One region of the Hydrogenophaga sp. L310 genome, then DNA from elsewhere that is predicted to be linked to it. Evidence: predicted binding sites of a transcription regulator. Region 1 holds the regulator's gene; each other region holds the start of a gene.
The links. Region 1 encodes sigma-54, which starts transcription at its own class of promoters, with help from an activator protein. Its sites were predicted from a motif close to TGGCANGNAANCTGCTTT; they were not measured.
Positions count from the first base shown of each region.

Region 2: a site for sigma-54 is predicted at 1,369-1,386, ahead of nirB (nitrite reductase large subunit NirB). Genes of this name have one in related genera too.
Region 3: a site for sigma-54 is predicted at 1,885-1,902, ahead of AC0GNO_RS14370 (P-II family nitrogen regulator). Genes of this name have one in related genera too.
Region 4: a site for sigma-54 is predicted at 3,356-3,373, ahead of AC0GNO_RS06335 (transglutaminase family protein). Genes of this name have one in related genera too.

Region 1 covers NZ_JBVPZA010000007.1:196,890-201,839, reverse strand. The annotation lists gene AC0GNO_RS13935 (THUMP domain-containing class I SAM-dependent RNA methyltransferase) at 1-575, opposite strand, end outside; gene rpoN (RNA polymerase factor sigma-54) at 572-2,221, opposite strand; gene lptB (LPS export ABC transporter ATP-binding protein) at 2,415-3,191, opposite strand; gene lptA (lipopolysaccharide transport periplasmic protein LptA) at 3,197-3,832, opposite strand; gene AC0GNO_RS13915 (thiol:disulfide interchange protein DsbA/DsbL) at 3,972-4,610, opposite strand; gene AC0GNO_RS13910 (SPOR domain-containing protein) at 4,676-4,950, opposite strand, start outside.
Region 2 covers NZ_JBVPZA010000002.1:285,099-290,048, forward strand. The annotation lists gene nirB (nitrite reductase large subunit NirB) at 1-1,134, opposite strand, end outside; gene AC0GNO_RS05085 (type IV pili methyl-accepting chemotaxis transducer N-terminal domain-containing protein) at 1,488-2,783, shown strand; gene AC0GNO_RS05090 (protein kinase domain-containing protein) at 2,787-4,532, shown strand; gene AC0GNO_RS05095 (type I restriction-modification system subunit M) at 4,688-4,950, shown strand, end outside.
Region 3 covers NZ_JBVPZA010000008.1:48,197-53,146, forward strand. The annotation lists gene AC0GNO_RS14365 (ammonium transporter) at 1-1,365, opposite strand, end outside; gene AC0GNO_RS14370 (P-II family nitrogen regulator) at 1,396-1,734, opposite strand; gene AC0GNO_RS14375 (YifB family Mg chelatase-like AAA ATPase) at 2,131-3,687, shown strand; gene AC0GNO_RS14380 (hypothetical protein) at 3,763-4,029, opposite strand; gene AC0GNO_RS14385 (tripartite tricarboxylate transporter substrate binding protein) at 4,348-4,950, opposite strand, start outside.
Region 4 covers NZ_JBVPZA010000002.1:557,805-562,754, reverse strand. The annotation lists gene AC0GNO_RS06345 (circularly permuted type 2 ATP-grasp protein) at 1-729, opposite strand, end outside; gene AC0GNO_RS06340 (DNA internalization-related competence protein ComEC/Rec2) at 807-3,305, opposite strand; gene AC0GNO_RS06335 (transglutaminase family protein) at 3,450-4,950, shown strand, end outside.

The DNA of each region.
Region 1 (4,950 bases):
CCGTTCCAGCCGGTGGCGGCGATCATGGCCGCGGCCAGCGTTTCCTTCAGCGGTGCATCGCCCTTGTCTTCACGCCAGCCTCGCTTGAACAGCGGCTCACCCGAGGTGTCGATGTAGAGCGTGAGTTCTTCGGTGGTGACGTGGGCGTAGATGCGCACGTCGGGCCAGGTGGTGTCCACGCTGGGGCGTTCGCCGCGCTTGTCGCGGAAGCGATCACAGATCGCGTCCTTGATCTTCAGTGCGGCGAAGTTGAGGCTGGTCAGCGGGCTGTGCTGCGCGGTGATCTCGACCTTGATGGTCTGCTGCGGCGTGAACCAGATTTCCCAGGCGATCTCGCTGGCTGCGTTGTACAGGTCCTGCTCGCCGCGGTAACCACCGTGCCAGAGCTGCACCAGCACGCGCTGGCTCAGGCGGCTGTACAGGTTCAGGCGCATGGCGTCGCGCCACGAGGCCTTGATGCCCACACCGCCGCGGGCCTTGAAGGCCAGCGGTTCGTTGGTGATGCGCTGCACCTCGTCGGCGAGCATGTCCTCCACGCCGGCCGCACAGGGGAGAAACAACTTCAATTGATTCACAGGCTTTTTCTAAGGTTGGCCGGTGCGATGCGAAGTGCCTCGCGGTACTTGGCCACGGTGCGGCGCGCGCACTCGATGCCCTGCTCCTTGAGCAGGTCGGAGAGCTGGTTGTCGGACAGCGGTTTCTTGGGCTCTTCGGAGGCGATGAACTGTTTGAGCAGGGCGCGCACCGCGGTGCTCGACGCGTTGCCGCCGGTTTCGGTGCCGAGCGAAGAGCCGAAGAAGTACTTGAGCTCGTAGGTGCCGAACGGCGTGGCCATGTACTTGGCGGTGGTCACGCGGCTGATGGTGGACTCGTGCAGGCCCAGCTCGTCGGCGATCTCGCGCAGCACCAGCGGGCGCATGGCGAGTTCGCCGTGCATGAAGAAGTTGCGCTGGCGCTCGACGATGGCACTCGATACGCGCAGGATGGTGTCGAAACGCTGCTGGATGTTCTTGATGAACCAGCGCGCTTCCTGCAGGCGCTGCTGCATGGCGGCGTGGCCGGCTTCGCCGCCGTTGTCGCGACCGCCGCGGTTTTGCCGCATGGCGTTGGCGTACACGTCGTGCACGCGCAGGCGCGGCATCACGTCGGGATTCAGGATGACCTTGAAGCCCCGGCCGGCGCGTGTGACGATGACGTCGGGCACGACCACGTTGCGCTCCACATCGATGAAACGGCGCCCGGGTTTGGGTTCAAGCCGCGCGATGACACCCAGCGCGGCGCGCGCCGTTTCGTCGTCGATGCCGCACAGGGCGCACAGACGCTTGATGTCGCGTTTGGCCACCAGCTCCATCGACTGGTTGCAGATGGCCAGCGCCGCGCGCGCTTCGGGGGTGTTGCGCAGCTCTTCGATCTGCAGGCGCAGGCATTCGCCGAGGTTGCGCGCACCCACGCCGGTGGGCTCCATGTGCTGCAGCCAGCCCAGGGCCATGCGCAGCTGCGCTTCGACGGCCTCCAGCTCTTCGATGGCAGGCGAGGTGGCCTCGCGGCCGTGCATGAGCCGCCAGAAGTCCAGGGCGAGCTCGGCCATGTCGTCTTCGAGGTAGGCATCGTCGTTGAGCGATTCGATGAGGAAATACAGCGCCGCCGCGTCCTCGTCGCTCAGCCGCAGGCAGCGGGCCTGCTCGTGCAGGTGGTCCTGGAGGCTGACGGGACTGCGGGCCAGGTCGGCTGCGCTGGCGGTTTCGTCGTCGCCACCGGAGCCGCTGTTGCGCGCCGGTGCGTCGCCGCCCCATTCGCTGTCGTCAGGCGCCATCTCGACCGTGCCGTCGCCTTCCCAGCTTTCTTCCACCGGGGTGGCCCCGTCGAGCCGGCTTTCGATCTCGTCGCCTGAGCCGCTGTCGGCGGGCGCGTCGGACGTGCTGCTGACGCGGTCAGGCAGCGGGCCGTCAAATTCGGCGGGGGCGGCCACGGCGTCGGCCACCGGCAGCGCGGCATCGGCGATCTGTTCGCCGGCGCTCACCGGCGCATCGACCTGCTCCAGACCGAAAGCCTCGCGCTCGGCGATCTCTTCCGTGCGCTCCAGAAACGGGTTTTCGTCGAGCATCTGCTCGACCTCCTGCGCCATTTCCAGCGTGGAGAGTTGCAGCAGGCGGATCGATTGCTGCAACTGGGGCGTGAGCGCCAGGTGCTGCGATACACGCAGGGAGAGGCCTTGCTTCATGCCTGGGCGTACAGCAGTGGGAAACGGAGATTCGCCGCCGGGCCGCCCCAAGGCGAATCAACCCCCTTGGGGGGCAGCGCGCCGCGCAGCGGCAAGGCGTGGGGGCCACAAGACGCCGCCGGGCCGCCCCAAGGCGAATCAACCCCCTCGGGGGGCCGCGAAGTACATGCAATGACGAGCGTGGCGGTCATGTTCACATGCGGAAGTTCTCGCCCAGGTACACACGGCGTACTTCGGCGTTTTCCACGATCTCTGCGGTGGGACCGCTGGCCAGAACATGGCCGTCGCTGATGATGTAGGCGTGGTCGCAGATGCCCAGGGTTTCGCGCACGTTGTGATCGGTGATCAGCACACCGATGCCCCTGGACTTCAGAAAACCGATGATGTGCTGGATCTCCAGAACCGCAATCGGGTCGATGCCGGCAAAGGGTTCGTCCAGCAGGATGAAGCGCGGGCGCGTGGCCAGGGCCCGGGCGATTTCCACCCGGCGCCGCTCGCCCCCGGAAAGGGCGGGCGCCGGCGAATCGCGCAGATGGTCCACCCGCAGGTCCTTGAGCAGTTCATCGAGGCGGCTGCCGATTTCTGCTTCGGTCAGGGGTTTGCCATCCACATCGTGCTGCAGCTCCAGAACGGCGCGCACGTTCTGCGCCACCGTGAGTTTGCGGAAGATCGAGGCCTCTTGTGGCAGGTAACCCAGGCCCAGCCGGGCACGGCGGTGGATCGGCAAGCCTTCGATGCGCTGGCCGTCGAGCAGGATCTGCCCGCCATCGGCACGCAGCAGGCCCACGATCATGTAGAACGAGGTGGTCTTGCCGGCGCCGTTCGGGCCCAGCAGGCCGACCACTTCACCTTTGTCGACCTTGAGCGAGACATCCTTGACCACCGTGCGGGTGCCATAGGATTTCTTCAGACCCCGGACTTCCAGACTGCTGCGCACCGCCATCGCCTGAGGCGTGCTGGCCATGAGCATGGTCGTCACTTCTGCTTCTCGTTGAGATCGGTGCTGGGTCGCAGCTTGGCAGGATCGGTCGGGGCGGGTGCCGGGGACGCCGCATCGGGAATGGGCGTGAGCATGGCACGCACGCGACCCGAGGGGTTGGCGGCCGTGCGGTTGGCGGGTCCACCCTTGACGGTGAACACCTCGGTCAGGCTGTTGTAGGTGATCTGGTTGCCCACACTTTCGTCGTTCAGCTGGGTGCCGCGGTAGCGGCGCAAGACGGCGCTGCCGGTGAACACCACGGTCTGGGCCTTGCTGTCGTATTCGATGCGCTCACCCTCGCCTTCGATCCACTCGTCCAGACCTTCGCGCTTCTGGCGGAAGAAACCAGGCGCTGCCGCCGTGCCGGTCACCACGCCAAACTGGTTGCCCTGCGGATCCTGGCGCACGTCCATCTTGCTGCCCCGCATGACGATGGTGCCCTTGGTGATCAGGACATTGCCGGTGAAGACGCTGGTCTGCCGCGTGTCTTCGTAGCGCAGCGAGTCCGCCTCGATGTTCATGGGCTTGTCTTTGTCGGCCAGCTCCGCCTGGGCCGCGCCTGCCAGCACCAGACCGGCCATCGTGACAAAGAGACTGCGGATCCATGGGGGGGGAAGGTGGTGTGTGGGCATGGCTTTAATAGGGCACAAATCTTGCATTCATTGTAACGGTGCAAAGGCCACTTGTCGGCGTCCAGCGCTCAATGAACCGACCCGAAAAGCACAAGACCCGCCTGCAGCGGGTCTTGCTCGCGGCACGGGGAACCCGGGATCAGGTTTTGCGTGCTTCAGCAATGAGTGAATCGGCAATCAGCATCGTGCGCGGACCCTGCCCACCGATGTAAAAACGGCCCGCCACACCCAGCGCTGGTGTGCCTTCAACGTCATAAGCGTTCTGCAGCCCGATGGCGGCCTCGGCCATCTTGATGGCACTGCCGTTGAAGAAACCGGTGAATTTTTCACGGTCAACACCCTGCTTCTCCACCCAGGCGGTGATGGCCGGCGCCGTGGTCAGCGGCAAGCGCTCTTCGTGAAAAGCCTTGAACACCTTCTGGTGCAGGGCATCGACCAGGCCCATGGATTCCAGCGCGAAATACAGGCGCTGCATGGGCACAAAAGCCGTGTTGAAGGCCACCGGCACGCGGCGCACCTTCACATCGGCGGGCAGCTTCTTGATCCAGGCGTCGAGCAGCGGCTCGAAATGGTGACAGTGGATGCAGGAGTAGGCAAAAAACTCCACCACTTCCACCTGCCCCGGTGGCGTGCTGACCGGCACCGGCTTGCTCAGTCGGACAAAGTCCTTGCCCTCCTGGAACCCGACGCGCTGCGCCCAGGCGGGGCTGAGCCCCAGGCCACTGGCAGCGAGGGCACCGGCAGCCAGCAGAGAACGGGATAGATCGCGGCGTTGCATCGAATCAAACTCCTTGTGTTGACCTGCTTGGTTTCACAGGCCATGGGAAAAGTTCCGGGATGGGTTCAGCGCTGAACGCGCACCAGGGCGGCATCCACCCCGTTGACTTCGAGTTGTTCCAGCGTGGCGTCGGCCATGGCTTTCTGGCTGAATGGTCCGACGCGCACCCGGAAAACGGGGCGCCCGGACTGCTCCCGTTCGCTGATGTCGGCCGCCATGCCCAGCATGGCGAGTCGGGCGCGCTGGGCTTCGGCTTCTTCGGGCGCGCGGAACGCGCCCGCCTGCACGAAGTAAGTGAAAGGATCGGCCGGCACCGACGCACTGTCCGACGGTTCGGCCC
Region 2 (4,950 bases), on a different contig from region 1:
GAGGCAGGCGCCGATCAGCTTGTCGCCCTGGATCACGAGCTTCTTGTAGACGCCGCCCGAGGGGTCGCTCATGACGATTTCTTCGGTGTCGTCGCCGCCGGTGAAGTTGCCAGCGCTGAAGAGGTCGATGCCCGTGACCTTGAGTTTGGTGGAGGTGAGCGAGCCGGTGTAGCGGCCGATGCCGAACTCGGCCAGGTGCGTGGCCAGCACCTTGCCCTGCTCGAACAGCGGCGCCACCAGGCCGTAGGCGATGCCGCGGTGCGCCGCGCATTCGCCCACCGCGTAGATGCGCGCGTCGGTGATGGTCTGCATGGTGTCGCTCACCACGATGCCCTTGTTCACATGCAGGCGCATGCTCTCGGCCAGCGCCGTGTTGGGGCGGATGCCCACGGCCATCACCACAAGGTCTGCCGGTACCTCGGTGCCGTCCTTGAAGCGGATGGCCTTCACGCGGCCGCCTTTGCCATCGTCCTTGTCGCCCACCAGCTCCTGCGTCTGCGCGCCGATCAGGAACTTCATGCCGCGCTCTTCCAGCGAGGCCTGCAGCATCTTGCCGGCCACGTCGTCGAGCTGGCGCTCCATCAGCCACGGGGCCACGTGCACCACGCTCACTGTCATGCCGCGCTTCATCAGGCCGTTGGCCGCTTCCAGGCCGAGCAAGCCGCCGCCGATGACCACCGCGTGTTTGTAGGTCTTGGCCGCGTCGATCATGGCCTGGGTGTCGGCGATGTCGCGGTAGGCGAGCACGCCCTCCAGGTCTTTGCCGGGGATGGGCAGGATGAAGGGGTTGGAGCCGGTGGCCATGATCAGGCGGTCGTATTCGGCCGAGACCTTCTCGCCGTTCGGGCCGACCGCGTGCACGATGCGCTTGATGCGGTCCACCTCGGTGACCTTGTAGCCGGCGTGCAGGGTGATGCCGTGGTCGGTGTACCAGGACCAGTCGTTCAGCACGATCTCTTCCAGCGTCTGCTCACCCGCGAGCACCGGCGACAGCAGGATGCGGTTGTAGTTGGGGTGCGGCTCCGCGCCGAAGACGGTGATGTCGTAGAACTCGGGCGCGATCTTCAGCAGCTCTTCGAGCGTGCGCACACCGGCCATGCCGTTGCCCACCATCACCAGTTTAGATTTTTTCATCGCGGCTACTCCAGTTGTGATTCGCAAAAGGGGGGTGCAAGCCATGGCCGGCGCAGAGGCGCACGGGCGCCATGCGGCACCAGGAAAGGTCTGGGGAAAATGCAGATTCAGTGGCCGTTGGCCAAAGCCGGGCTTGCCAAGTTGCAAAACCGGTATCACGCTGCACACGTCGTTGTATGCAGAGCCCACGACGCTGCGGTCGGGGTCGAGCGCTTCGTCACGCTCGCCTCAGACAATGCAAAAGCTGTGCCATATGATCCGGCGCTCGCCGCGGGTGGCACAGTGGGGCGCCCGCGGCGATGCTGCGTGACCCGTTTGTGCCATCCTCCGGTTTATCCAAGTCCTTGATTCATATGACTTCTGCGCTGGTTTTCCTCGAAGGCTCTGCGAGCCCTCAACCGCTGGTGAACGACCTGGAAGCCTGCGGGGTCCAGGTGCTCGCCGTGCTGGATGCCGGCAGCAAATTGGTGCAGGGCGTGGTGCGCCATGCACCAGACTTGGTGATTGGCGAGGTGCCGCAGCCCGGCGACGCGCTGTTTGAGACCACCCAAACGCTGGCCAGCGTGGCCCCGTGCCCGGTGATCGTGTTCACGCACGACGGCGACGCCGCACGCATCGAGCGCGCGGTGGCCTCGGGCATCCACGCCTGGGTGGTCAACGGCTACAGCGCGCAGCGCCTGCGCCCGTTGATTCAATTGGCGCAGGCCCGCTTTCGCCGCGAGCAGGTCCTGCTGGATGAGCTGAAAGACGTGACCTCGCGTTTTGAGGAGCGCAAGGCCGTGGAGCGCGCCAAAGGCATCCTGATGAGCGCGCGCCAGGTCAGCGACGACGCCGCTTTCGAGATCCTGCGCACCGCTTCGATGCACAGCAACCAGCGCCTCGGCCAGGTGGCGCAGCACATCATCCAGTCGGCGCACTTCGCCGAAGGCGTGAACCGCGCCGGGCAGCTGCGCATGTTGTCGCAGCGCCTGGTCAAACACTGGCTGCTGCGGCTCGCGGGCGTGCAGGCCGCGCGCCACCTGACGCTGCAGACCGAGTCGGCCCAGCGCATCGACGCCAACCTCGCGCTGCTCGGCAAGAACCTCTCGCAGCCCACTTTTGGCGATCTGCTGGACCGCGTGGTGGTCACCTGGAAAGTCCTGAAGAAAGCGCTCAAGGCCGAGCCCGCGCAAGACCAGGTTGGCCCCATCAACGCGCTCGCCGAGCAGCTGCTGCAGGACGCCGAACGCCTGACCGCCAGTCTGGAAAGCGCCGGTTCCGTGAGCCCGCTGCGCATGCTCAACATGGCCGGGCGCCAGCGCATGCTGTCGCAGCGCTTTGCCAAGCTGGCGCTGCTCGGCGCGCTGGAAACCGGCGAGCCGCTGCAACAACGCCGTGCCGAGATGGAAGCCGTGCGCCAGGGCTTCGAGCAGGGGCTGGCCTATCTGAACGGCCTGCCGCTGTCCACGCCCGACATCCGCCGCACGCTGGAAGACGCCGCCGAGGGCTGGCAGGCGCTGCTCGCGGGCGCCGACCACGTGCACCGCCCGGCCGGGCGCGACCGCCTGCTGCGCCTCGAAGGCCTGGCCGCCGCCAGCGAAAGCCTGCTCGACAACTTCGAAGCCCTGTCCGCACAGTACGAGCGCAGCATGCAGATGCTCATGGGCTGACGCATGGCCTTTGAACTCGACATCGGCTTTGTGTCCCTCACGGGCCGCAAAGCCGTCAACGAAGACTTCTGCGCCGCCATGCTGCCCGCCGAGGGGCAGGAAGACATGGGCTCCATCGTCGCCATCGCCGACGGCGTGAGCGCCGGCGGCATGGGCCGCGAAGCCGCGCAGACCACCGTCACCAGCCTGGTGCGCGACTACTACGGCACCCCCGAAACCTGGGACACCACCGTCGCGCTCGACCGCATCATCGGCGCCCAGAACGCCTGGCTCGCCGGCATCAACCGCCGCCGCCAGCCCGCCATGGGTCTGACCACGCTCACCGCGCTGGTGCTGCGCGGCCAGTCGTACACCCTGGCCCATGTCGGCGACTCGCGCTGCTACCTGCTGCGCGAGGGGCAGACCCTGCAGCTCACGCACGACCACGTCGTCAACCACCCCGACTTCAAACACCAGCTGCTGCGCTCCGTGGGCGTCGAAGACCACCTCGTTGTGGACTACTTGCAGGGCGAGCTGCAGGTCGGCGACAGCTTCGTGCTGCTCACCGACGGCGTGCACGGCCGCCTGCCCGAGCGCCGCTGGCGCGAATGCGCCGCCCTGCCCACCGCGCAGGAAGCCGCCCGCTGGCTGGTGGACACCGCCCTCGCCGCCGGCAGCGACGACAACCTCACCGCCGTCGTCGTGCGCGTGCTGGGCCTGCTCGACGCCAACCTGCACGACGCCAACCGCGCCGTCCAGAGCCTGCCCATCCCGCCGCGCCTGCGCGTGGGCGAAGCCATCGACGGCTTCACCGTCACCGCGCTCGTGGCCGACAACGGCATCAACCTCATCTACCAGCTGCGCGACCCCGCCACCCAGACCCTCTACGCCCTCAAGACCCTCCACCCCGCCCGCGCGCACGACCAGGACGAACGCGCCATGCTCGCGCACGAAGCCTGGCTCGCCCGGCGCATGGTGTCGTCCCGCGCCGCCGGCAACCTGGTCCACGTGCACGAACAGCTGCCCACCGGCCAGTCGCGCTCGGCCTACTACCTGCTCTACGACTGGCACGGCGGCGAAACCCTGCAGCAGACGCTGGACCAGCAACACAAACTCGGCGCCCTGCAGGCCGTCAGCGCCGCCATGCAGACCCTGCGCGTGCTCGGCCTGCTGCACCGCCAGGGCGTGATCCACCGCGACATCAAACCCGCCAACCTGCACCAGGGCGACGACGGCGTGTTGCGCGTGCTCGACCTCGGCGTGGCCTTGAGCGGGCGCGAGCCCGACAGCATGCGCCGGCTGCACGCCGGCACGCCCAGCTACATCAACCCCGAGCAGTGGGGCCACCACGGCAAGGCCGGCGCCACCGAAGGCGAACCCGAACTGCCCGACGCCCAGAGCGACCTGTTCGCGCTCGGCGTCACGCTCTACCAGCTGCTCACCGGCAAGCTGCCCTATGGCGAGGTGTTGCCCTACCAGGTGGGTCGCTACTACCGCGACCCCACGCCGCCCAGCCGACACAACCCCGAAGTGCCGATCTGGCTCGATCACGTGGTGCTCAAAGCCGTGGCGCGCGACAAGTCGCTGCGCTTCGAAACCGCCGAAGAATTCCTGCTCGCGCTGGAGCGTGGCGCCTCACGCCCGCTCACCGTGCCGCCTGCTTCGGCGCTGCTGCAACGCGACCCGACCATGCTTTGGAAACTGCTGCTGGGGTTGAGCGTGATGTTCAACTTGCTGCTGGTGTATTGGCTGTTGTTTTTGCCGAAGTGAGTGGGAGTGATGTGGCTGCATGTGACGCCCAAGTAGACTGGCACGCGGCCTGAAAACCTGCCCACCGTCGAGACCATCTGCATTGCTCTCGATAATGCTCAAGAAGCTCTCATTTCAGCCCAGCCTGCCATAACGAATCGAAACCAGATAAACACATGACCAGCAACGAACAACGCACCAAACTGCAAAACAGCATCTGGAAAATCGCCAACGATGTCCGTGGCGCCGTCGATGGCTGGGACTTCAAGCAGTACGTGCTGGGGGCCCTGTTCTACCGCTTCATCAGCGAGAACTTCGCCAACTACATCGAAGGAGGTGATGACAACGTCGACTACGCAGCTCTGTCCGACGTCGTCATCACGCCGGAAATCCGGGACGACGCCGTCAAAACCAAGGGCTACTTCATCTACCCCAGTCA
Region 3 (4,950 bases), on a different contig from region 1:
AACAATCTTGTAGGCGATGAAGGCCACGACGCTGGACCACACGATGGTGATGACCACGCCTTCGGCCTGGATCAGCAGCTGGCTGGCGATGGAGTAGTCGTCGCCCTTGACGCCGCCGAGCGAGCCGGCCGAGAACACGCCGGTCAGCAGGGCACCAACGATGCCGCCGACGCCGTGCACACCGAACACATCGAGCGAGTCGTCCGCGCCGAGCATCTTCTTGAGGCCCGAGACGCCCCACAGGCACAGGAAGCCAGCCACCAGGCCGATGACGATGGCACCCATGGGGCCCACGGTTCCGCAAGCCGGGGTGATGGCGACCAGACCCGCGACCGCACCGGACGCGGCGCCCAGCATGGAGGCCTTGCCCTTGCCCAGCGTCTCACCCACACACCAGGCCAGCACGGCGGCGGCGGTGGCGAACAGGGTGTTGATGAAGGCGAGCGTGGTGCCGCCGTTGGCTTCCAGGTTGGAGCCGGCGTTGAAGCCGAACCAGCCCACCCACAGCAGCGAGGCACCGACCATGGTCAGCGTCAGGCTGTGAGGCGCCATCGATTCCTTGCCGTAGCCGATGCGCTTGCCCAGCACGTAGGCACCGACCAGACCGGCCATGGCGGCGTTGATGTGCACCACGGTGCCGCCGGCGAAGTCCAGCGCGCCCTTGTCGAACAGGTAGCCACCGGTACCCCAGACCATGTGGGCGATCGGGATGTAGCTGAACGTGAACCAGATGGCGCAGAACAGCAGCACGGCGCCGAACTTGATGCGCTCGGCGAACGATCCCACGATCAGCGCGCAGGTGATGCCGGCGAATGTGCACTGGAAGGCGATGAAGATGTACTCGGGGATCATCACGCCAGCGGTGAACGTGGCGGCGAGCGAGTCGGGCGTGATGCCCTTCAGGAACACCTTGTCGAGGTTGCCGAAAATCAGGCCCTCACCACCGAACGCCAGGCTGTAACCGTAGACGGCCCACAGCACGGCGATCAGCGAGAAGACGACCATCACCTGCATCAGCACCGACAGCATGTTCTTGCTGCGCACCAGGCCGCCGTAGAACAGGGCCAGGCCGGGCACGACCATCAGCAGCACGAGGATGGTGGAGATCATCATCCAGGTCACGTCGCCCTTGTCGACGGTTTCCTTGACGGCCTCTTCAGCGGGTGCCGCTTCAGCAGCAGCAGGGGCTTCAACAGCCGGTGCCTCGGCAGCGGGTGCTGCGGCCGGCGCATCGGCCGCGGGTGCCGCATCGGCAGCCGGTGCTGCGACAGCGGCCGGCGCTTCGGTCGTGGTCTGGGCCACGGCGTTCAGGCCACCAAAAGCCAGTCCAACGCCCAACAACAGGGTTGCAAGTAGTTTTTTCATGTTGATGATCTTTCTTGTGCAGGGCGTTGATCAGAGCGCTTCTTTGCCGGTTTCACCGGTGCGGATGCGAACCACCTGTTCGAGGTCGGTGACGAAAATCTTGCCGTCGCCGATCTTGCCGGTGCGTGCGGCGCCTTCGATGGCTTCGATCACGCGGTCCACGAGGCCGTCGTCCACGGCGGCTTCGATCTTCACTTTGGGCAGAAAGTCGACCACGTACTCCGCGCCGCGGTACAGCTCGGTGTGGCCCTTCTGGCGGCCGAAGCCCTTGACTTCGGTGACGGTGATGCCTTGCACGCCCATGCTGGAAAGCGCTTCGCGCACTTCGTCCAGCTTGAACGGCTTGATGATGGCTGAAACCATTTTCATGCTGTGATTCCTCTTCTAGTACGTGGTGCTCACGCCGTGAGGCATGCACCGGGGCTGACACGGGCAGTGCTGGCCACGAGGGCTGACACCACTTTGGATGCGGACTGTTTCATGGCAGCGCCATGGTCTTGATTCAATCGCTTACACCCCCAAGCACGGACCGTGCCAACCGCGTTCCGATCGGATCGGGCCGAGGCGACCCGCGCTGTCGTGAAAACACCGCGCAACGCCAGCGTGGTGGCCGGCGGATCGGCGGCCTGTGCCATGATGGGCGCGCTCGTGCCGACTGGGGTGGCTGTCACCACCGAACCCAGGCACCAAATTTGTGCATCGAAGTTCCAACGCCCGGAGAGGCGCTTCAGGACTGCCGTGCACCGAAACAGGGAGGAAATTCAGATGAGTCTGTCATTGGTGCACAGCCGTGCGCTGCTGGGCCTGGAAGCGCGTCCGGTGCAGGTGGAAGTCCACCTCGCCAACGGCCTGCCCAGTTTCACGCTGGTGGGTCTGGCCGACACGGAAGTGAAAGAAGCGCGCGAACGTGTGCGTTCGGCCATCGCCAACGCTGGGCTCGAATTCCCCAGCAACAAGCGCATCACCGTCAACCTCGCCCCGGCCGATCTGCCCAAGGACTCGGGCCGCTTCGACCTGCCGATCGCGCTCGGCATCCTCGCCGCCAACGGGCAGATCAACGCCGCCCGGCTGGCGGGCTGGGAATTCGCGGGCGAACTCTCGCTGGGCGGCGAACTGCGCCCGGTGCGCGGCGCCCTGGCGATGAGCCTGGCGCTGCACCGCGACGCCAACGCCGCCACCGCAGCACCCTCCCGGCTGGTGCTGCCGCCCGGCAGCGCCGAAGAAGCCGCGCTGGTGCCGCAGGCAAAGGTGTACCGCGCCCGCCACCTGCTGGACGTGGTGGCGCAGTTCCTGCCCGAAAGCGCAGCGGGCGGCGAGGCACCCCCCGACGACGGCGGCTGGGTGCGCCTGGCCGCGACGCAGATCGGTCAGACCGTGGCCTACGCCGATCTCGCCGAAGTGAAGGGCCAGGCCGCGGCCAAACGCGCGCTGGAGATCGCGGCGGCCGGCGGACACAGCGTCCTGATGGTCGGGCCGCCCGGCTCGGGCAAGAGCATGCTGGCCCAGCGCTTCGCCGGCCTGCTGCCGCCGATGAGCGCGTCGGAAGCGCTCGAATCCGCCGCGGTGGCCTCGCTAGCCGGGCGCTTTCGGCTGGACCACTGGGGGCAGCGCCCCACCTGCGCACCGCACCACACCGCGAGCGCCGTGGCGCTGGTGGGCGGGGGCTCGCCACCGCGGCCGGGCGAAATCTCGCTCGCGCACCACGGTGTGCTCTTCCTCGATGAACTGCCCGAATACCCCCGGGCCGCCCTGGAGGCGCTGCGCGAACCGCTGGAAAGCGGCCACATCCGCATCTCGCGCGCGGCCATGCAGAGCGAGTTTCCGGCGCGCTTCCAGCTGGTCGCCGCCATGAACCCGTGTCCCTGCGGCTTTCTGGGCCATCCCACCCGCGCCTGCCGCGACACGCCCGACCAGATCGCGCGCTACCAGGGCAAGCTCAGCGGCCCGTTGCTGGACCGCATCGATCTGCACGTCGAGGTGCCCGCCCTGCCGCCGAACGATCTCCTGCACGGCGTGGCCGGTGAACCGAGCGATGCGGTGCGCGAGCGTGTGGTGGCTGCGCGCGAGCGCGCCCAGGTCCGGCAGGGTTGCACCAACCAGGCGCTGGCCGGCCAGGCATTGGACCAGCACATCCTGGCCGATGCCGCGGCCCTCAAGTTCCTCAACACCGCCGCTGCCCGCCTGGGCTGGAGCGCGCGCAGCACCCACCGCGCGTTGCGCGTGGCGCGCACCATCGCCGACCTCGCCGAGGCGGACACGGTGGGTGTGGGGCATGTCGCCGAGGCGGTGCAATACCGGCGGGCCCTGCGGCAGGGAAGCTGAGCCGCCGGTGGCCGGCTGGCCGACTGGCGACATCAGTGGCGCCGTGGAGCCGGAGGCGCCCTCCCTTCACACGCGTCAGGCACTGCGCGGCAGCACCGTCAGCACGCCCACGATGAAGGCGTGCAGGTCGGTCATGTCGTTCTGCAGGAACTGCTTCGTGCCCTCGTCGGTAACCTCGCCATCGGCCGTGATGAGACCGGGCTTGAACTGGACGACTTCGGCAATCGCCTGTTTGAAGGCGCGTGCCACCGGCGGGCAGTCGGCGTCGTAGTCCGATCTGTAGAGCGGCAGATCCTTGATCGCAATCTCGCTCAGCACCAGCTCGGGCGGAGCGACCTTCACCAGCGCATTGGCGAGCAGGCGGTTGATCGACTTCGATGCAAGGCTGCCGAGAAGTATCCGACCTTGTAGGTGGCCATGGGGCGCTCCTGTGAAGTGGGGGTGGAGCCTGCTTGCACACCGAGGCCGGCCTGCCTCCAAGGCGCGACAGCGGCAGGCCACCGGTCAGCGATCTGTCAGCACCGGCATCGTGGAATGCGTCAGCACCTTCTGGGTTTCACCCTGAAGCAGGTGGCACCACTTCAGCCACAGTGCTGAGGCTGGCGCACCATGCAAAACGGCGCCCGAAGGCGCCGCGGCTTCGCTGAGACCGACAGCGACTCACTCGATCTTGAGCCCGGTCTGTGCGATCAGGTTCTTGAAGAATGACGTTTCCTCACGGATGCCGCGCCCAAAGGCTTCGGCTCCCTTGTAATCCGGGTACTGGCTGAACTGGGCCATCAGGGCACGGGCGTCCGGTGCATTGACCGCCTTGCCGACTTCGGCGTCCATGCGGGCAATGATCGCCGGCGGCGTGCCACGCGGGGCAAAAACGCCGAACCAGGTGCCTCCGGGTATGTCCAGTTTCTGCTCGCGCAGCGTGGGAACGGCCGGCAGCTCGGGGTGGCGCTCGGGGCTGGTCACGGCCAGCGCCTTGAGGTTGCCCGACTTGATCTGGGCCAGCGCCACCGGGTCGTAGATCACGTCGATGCGCCCGCCCAGCAGGTCGGCCAGCGACTCGGCAGATCCTTTGTACGGCACATGGGTGAGCTGGATGCCGGTCTTGAGGTGCACGATCTCGCCGTTGATGTGCGTGGCCGTGCCCGCCCCGACCGAGCCGAAGTTCAGCTTGCCGGGGTCCTTCTTCGCCAACGCAATGAATTCGGCCATGGTGTTGGCCGGTAGATCCTTGCGTGCGGCCACCAGACCGTAGCTGCTGGACAT
Region 4 (4,950 bases), on a different contig from region 1:
GAGGAAGGCGTGTTCGAAATAGGCGCTGTTGTACATGCCGGGCGTCAGCACCACCACGGTGGGTTCGGCCGTGGTGGCCGGGCTCACCGCACGCAGCGTTTCGAGCAGGAGGTCGGGGTAGTGCGCGACCGGCGCCACACGGTTCTGGCCGAACAGGTCGGGGAAGAGCCGCATCATCATCTTGCGGTCTTCGAGCATGTAGCTCACGCCGCTGGGCACACGCAGGTTGTCCTCGAGCACGTAGTACTCGCCCTCACCTTGAGCGTTGGGCGCACGCACGATGTCCACGCCGGAAATGTGCGAGTACACGCCGCCGGGCACGTCCACGCCCATCATCTCCGGGCGGAACTGCGCGTTCTGGAAGATCTGGTCGGCCGGTACGATGCCGGCCTTGATGATTTCCTGATCGTGGTAGACGTCGTGGATGAAGCGGTTGAGCGCACTCACACGCTGCACCAGGCCTTCTTCCATGCTGCGCCACTCATGGGCAGGAATGATGCGCGGGATCAGGTCGAAGGGGATCAGGCGTTCGGTACCGGAGCCGTCTTCGTCCTTGGCGCCGTACACCGCGAAGGTGATGCCGACACGGCGAAAGATCATCTCCGCCTCTTCCCGGCGAGCGGCCATCACCTCCGGGGGTTGCTGCGCCAGCCAGCGAGCGTAGCTTTCATAGTGCGCCCGCACCTCGGTGGGCGTGGCATTCATTTCGTCAAACATGGGTCGGCTCATGGGCTTTTTTCTCCTGATGACAGCTTAGCAAGGACTGGGCCAGAAACACCACTTGCAGCCCCAAACAGGTGCATCTTTCAGTGCGTGGGTACGGAAGCGTGATCGCCTTCGGGCACCGGCTCCAGCGCCGATTCGGCCGCCGGGCTGGCGTCGCCACGGTGGTGCCAGTACCGGCGCGCCGATTCGCGCTGGCAATGGACGGTGTCGGGCGCGTCGCTGCGCCAGGTGGCGGCACCACATTCGGGTGTCGTCATCCAGCGCATGTCCCGCTGGCGGTAGCGCTCCAGCACGGCGGGCGCGGGATGTTTGAATCGGTTGCGGTAACCCGCCTGCACCAGCACCCATTGCGGCGCCAGCGTGTTGAGCAGCACGGGGCTGCTGGACGTGAGGCTGCCGTGGTGCGGCGCCAGCAGCAGGTTCGCCCTCAGGTCCGGACGCGCCAGCGCCAGCCGGGTCTCCCGATCGGCGTCGAGATCGCCACTCAGCCAGACGCTCTGCCGTGCATGACCCACCCGCAGCACACAGGACATCGCGTTGCTCGACAGGCGCCCGGCGCCGTCGGGTCCGAAGTCTTCGGGGGACGGGTGCAGGATCTCGAAGTCCACCCCGTCCCAGCTCCAGCGCTGGCCGGCGGTGCAGCGCCGGCCCGGGTCGGCATCGAAGGACGACAACCAGCGGGCCTCGGGCCATTCGGTCTGCACCGCTGCGGAACCACCGGCGTGATCGCTGTCGCGGTGGCTCACCACCACCGTGTCGGGTCGCTCGCCCAGGGCGCGCAGCAGCGGCACCACGACACGCTGCCCGGCGTCGCTGGTGGGCGAATAACGCGGCCCGGTGTCGTACAGCAGGCTGTGCCCTGCCGTGCGCACCAGCACCGCGCTGCCCTGCCCCACGTCCAGCGCCATCACATCAAACTCCCCCGGCGCCGGACGCGGCGGCTGCCAACTCAGCACCGGCCACAACAGCACCAGTCCGGCCAGCCGGGTGGCCCAGGGCCAGCGCATCACCAGCAAGGCGCCGCCCAGCACCCCGGCGAGCGCCAGCGGCAAGGGCGGTATGGGCCGGAACACAGCGGCAGAAGGCCATTGCGCGAGCCAGGCCAGCCAGCCGCCCAGTCCCTGCACCGCCAGGGCGGCCAGATCCCAGAAGGCCGGTACCGCCACCCCCAGCATCGCCAGCGGCGTGATGACCAGCGTCACCCACGGGATCGCCAGCAGGTTGGCCACCAGGCTGACGAGCGAAAACTGGCCAAACAGCAACAGCGAGAGTGGCGCCAGGGCCACCGTCACCACCGATTGTTCGCGCAGCATGCCCAGCGCCGCAGCATTGAACCGCCGGGTGCGGGTGGGTGCCTCGTGCCCGGTCAACGGCGCTGCTTCAAAGCGCACTCGCCGCCCCGGGTCGGTCGCAAACAGGATCGCCACGGCCACGAAACTGAGCCAGAAACCGGGCTGCAGCAGCGCCCAGGGATCGAGCAGCAACACCGCGGCCATGGCAACCAGCCAGACCACGGGCCACGGCCATTGACGGGCCAGCAGGCGCAAGCCCACCACAACGGCCAGCATCAGCACGGTGCGCTGCGAGGGCACGCCCCAGCCCGAAAACAGGGCGTACGCCGCCGCCAGCGCCACGCCACCGAATCCGGCGGCCCACGGCACCGGCACCGCCAGCAGGGCTCGCGGCCAGACAAACGCCAGACGGCGCCAGAGGCCACCCACCAGCCAGATCGCAAGCCAGGCGAACATGGTGACGTGCAGACCCGAGATGCTCATGAGGTGGGCCACGCCGGTGGTGCGAAAGAGGTCCCAGTCGGCGCGCTCGATGGCGCTCTGATCGCCCACCACGAGGGCCGCTAGCACACCAGCGCTGCGGGGGTCGGCCACCTGGCCGGTGATGCGCTCGCCGACCGTCTGACGCACCGCCTCCAGCGGGTACCAGCTGCTGCCCCCCAGATACTGCGGGACCGGGTCGCGCGGTCCGTTGCGCACGTAGCCGGTGGCGCCGATGCCGTTTTCCCATAGCCAGCGCTCGCGGTCAAAACCATGCGGGTTGGCGTTGCCGTGCGGACTGCGCAAACGCACGCTGAAACGCCAGCGGTCCCCCGCGCGCCAGTCGGGGCCGGGGGCAGCCCCATCGCCTTTGGACCCCGCCCGACTGAACCAGCCCAGTTGCAGCAACGGGGGCAAGCGCACCGGCCGGCCGTCGCGGGCGGCGGACTCCACCGCCAGCTCGAAACGAGCACCGTCGGCCAGTCGCTGTGGCATCGAGGCGATGCGCCCGGTGACTTCGATGTCAAGGCCCTGCAGGGCCGGGTCGAGCGCCTGCGATGCAAAGTGGGCTGCGCGCAGGCCGGTCAGGCCCGCTCCCGCCCACGCACCGGCCGCCATCGCCAGCACCAGGACCCACGCCGACCGACGCCCACCCGGTGAGCCCCGCCACAGCAGCCAGGCCATCAGCAGCCCACTGGCGAACAGCAGCCCCCCGTACCCCTGCCAAGGCCAGAGCGCGACCTGCTGCAACTGCCAGGCAACCCCGAACACCCACCCGGGCAGCCAGGCCAACGCCAGGCCCGCCATGCTCAGCCCGGTACCCTGGGCCCGCACAGGGCAGCTTTGTCACACAGCCGTGGCGCAAGACTTGCTAGCATGGCAGCAAGCCGCGACGACCCTTTTCTCGTCCGCGGACCCATCGTTTTCTTCCCCCTGTTGAAAGACACCAGCATGGCCATTCATGTTGCCCTGAGCCACATCACCCATTATCGGTACGACCGCCTGGTCAAACTCGGTCCCCAGGTGGTGCGCCTGCGCCCCGCACCGCACAGCCGCACCAAGGTGCTGTCGTACTCGCAGAAGATCGAACCGGCGGGCCACTTCATCAACTGGCAGCAGGACCCGTTCGCCAACTACCAGGCGCGCCTGGTGTTCCCCGAGCCCACCACCGAGTTCAAGGTCACGATCGACCTGGTGGTCGAGATGGCGGTGCACAACCCCTTTGACTTTTTCCTGGAGCCGCGCGCCGAAGAATTCCCGTTCAGCTACGACGCCTCGCAGCTGCAGGAACTCGCGCCCTACCTGGCCACCGCGCCACTCACCGAAGACCTCAAGGCCTACCTCGCCCAGGTGGACCTGAAGAAGCGCCGCACCATCGACTTCCTGGTCGACGTGAACCAGATGCTGCAGCGCGACATCTCGTACACCATCCGCATGGAGCCGGGCGTACAGACACCCGAAGAAACGCTCAAGCTCAAGAGCGGTTCCTGCCGCGACACCGGCTGGCTGCTGGTGCAGATGCTGCGCCACCTGGGCCTGGCCGCGCGCTTCGTCTCGGGCTACCTGATCCAGCTCGCGCCCGATGTGAAAAGCATCGACGGCCCGAGCGGCCCCGAAAAAGACTTCACCGACCTGCACGCCTGGTGCGAGGTCTTCCTGCCCGGCGCCGGCTGGATCGGGCTCGATCCCACCTCCGGCCTGCTGGCCGGTGAAGGCCACATCCCGCTGGCCTGCACGCCGCAGCCGTCCAGCGCGGCGCCGGTGGAAGGCGCCATGGACAAGTGCGAAGTCACCTTCGAGCACCACATGGGCGTGACACGTGTCTACGAATCGCCGCGCGTGACCAAGCCCTACACCGAGGAGCAGTGGGCCAGCATGGTCACGCTGGGCCAGAAGGTCGATGCCGACCTGGTGAAACACGACGTGCGCCTCACCATGGGCGGCGAACCCACCTACGTGGCCGTGACCGACCGCGACGCCGCCGAGTGGAACACCGACGCGCTCGGCCCCACCAAACGTGGCTATGCCACCGAGCTGCTGGGCCGCCTGCGCGAGCAATACGGCCACGGCGGCTTCGTGCACATGGGCCAGGGCAAGTGGTATCCCGGCGAGCAGCTGCCGCGCTGGGCGCTCTCGATCTTCTGGCGCGCCGACGGCCAGCCCTGCTGGAACAACCCGGCCCTGCTGGCCGACGAACGCGATGTGGCGGCATACGACAGCGAAGACGCGCGCCGCTTCACGCAGGCCCTCGCGCGCAAGCTGGGCGTGTCCACACAATTCATCACGCCCGGCTACGAGGACACCTGGTATTTCCTCTGGCGCGAACGCCGCCTGCCGGTGAACGTGGATCCGTTCGACGCCAAGCTCGACGACGAGCTGGAGCGCGCGCGCCTGCGCCGCGTCTTCACGCAGGGGCTGGACGCCACCGTGGGCTACGTGCTGCCGCTGCAGG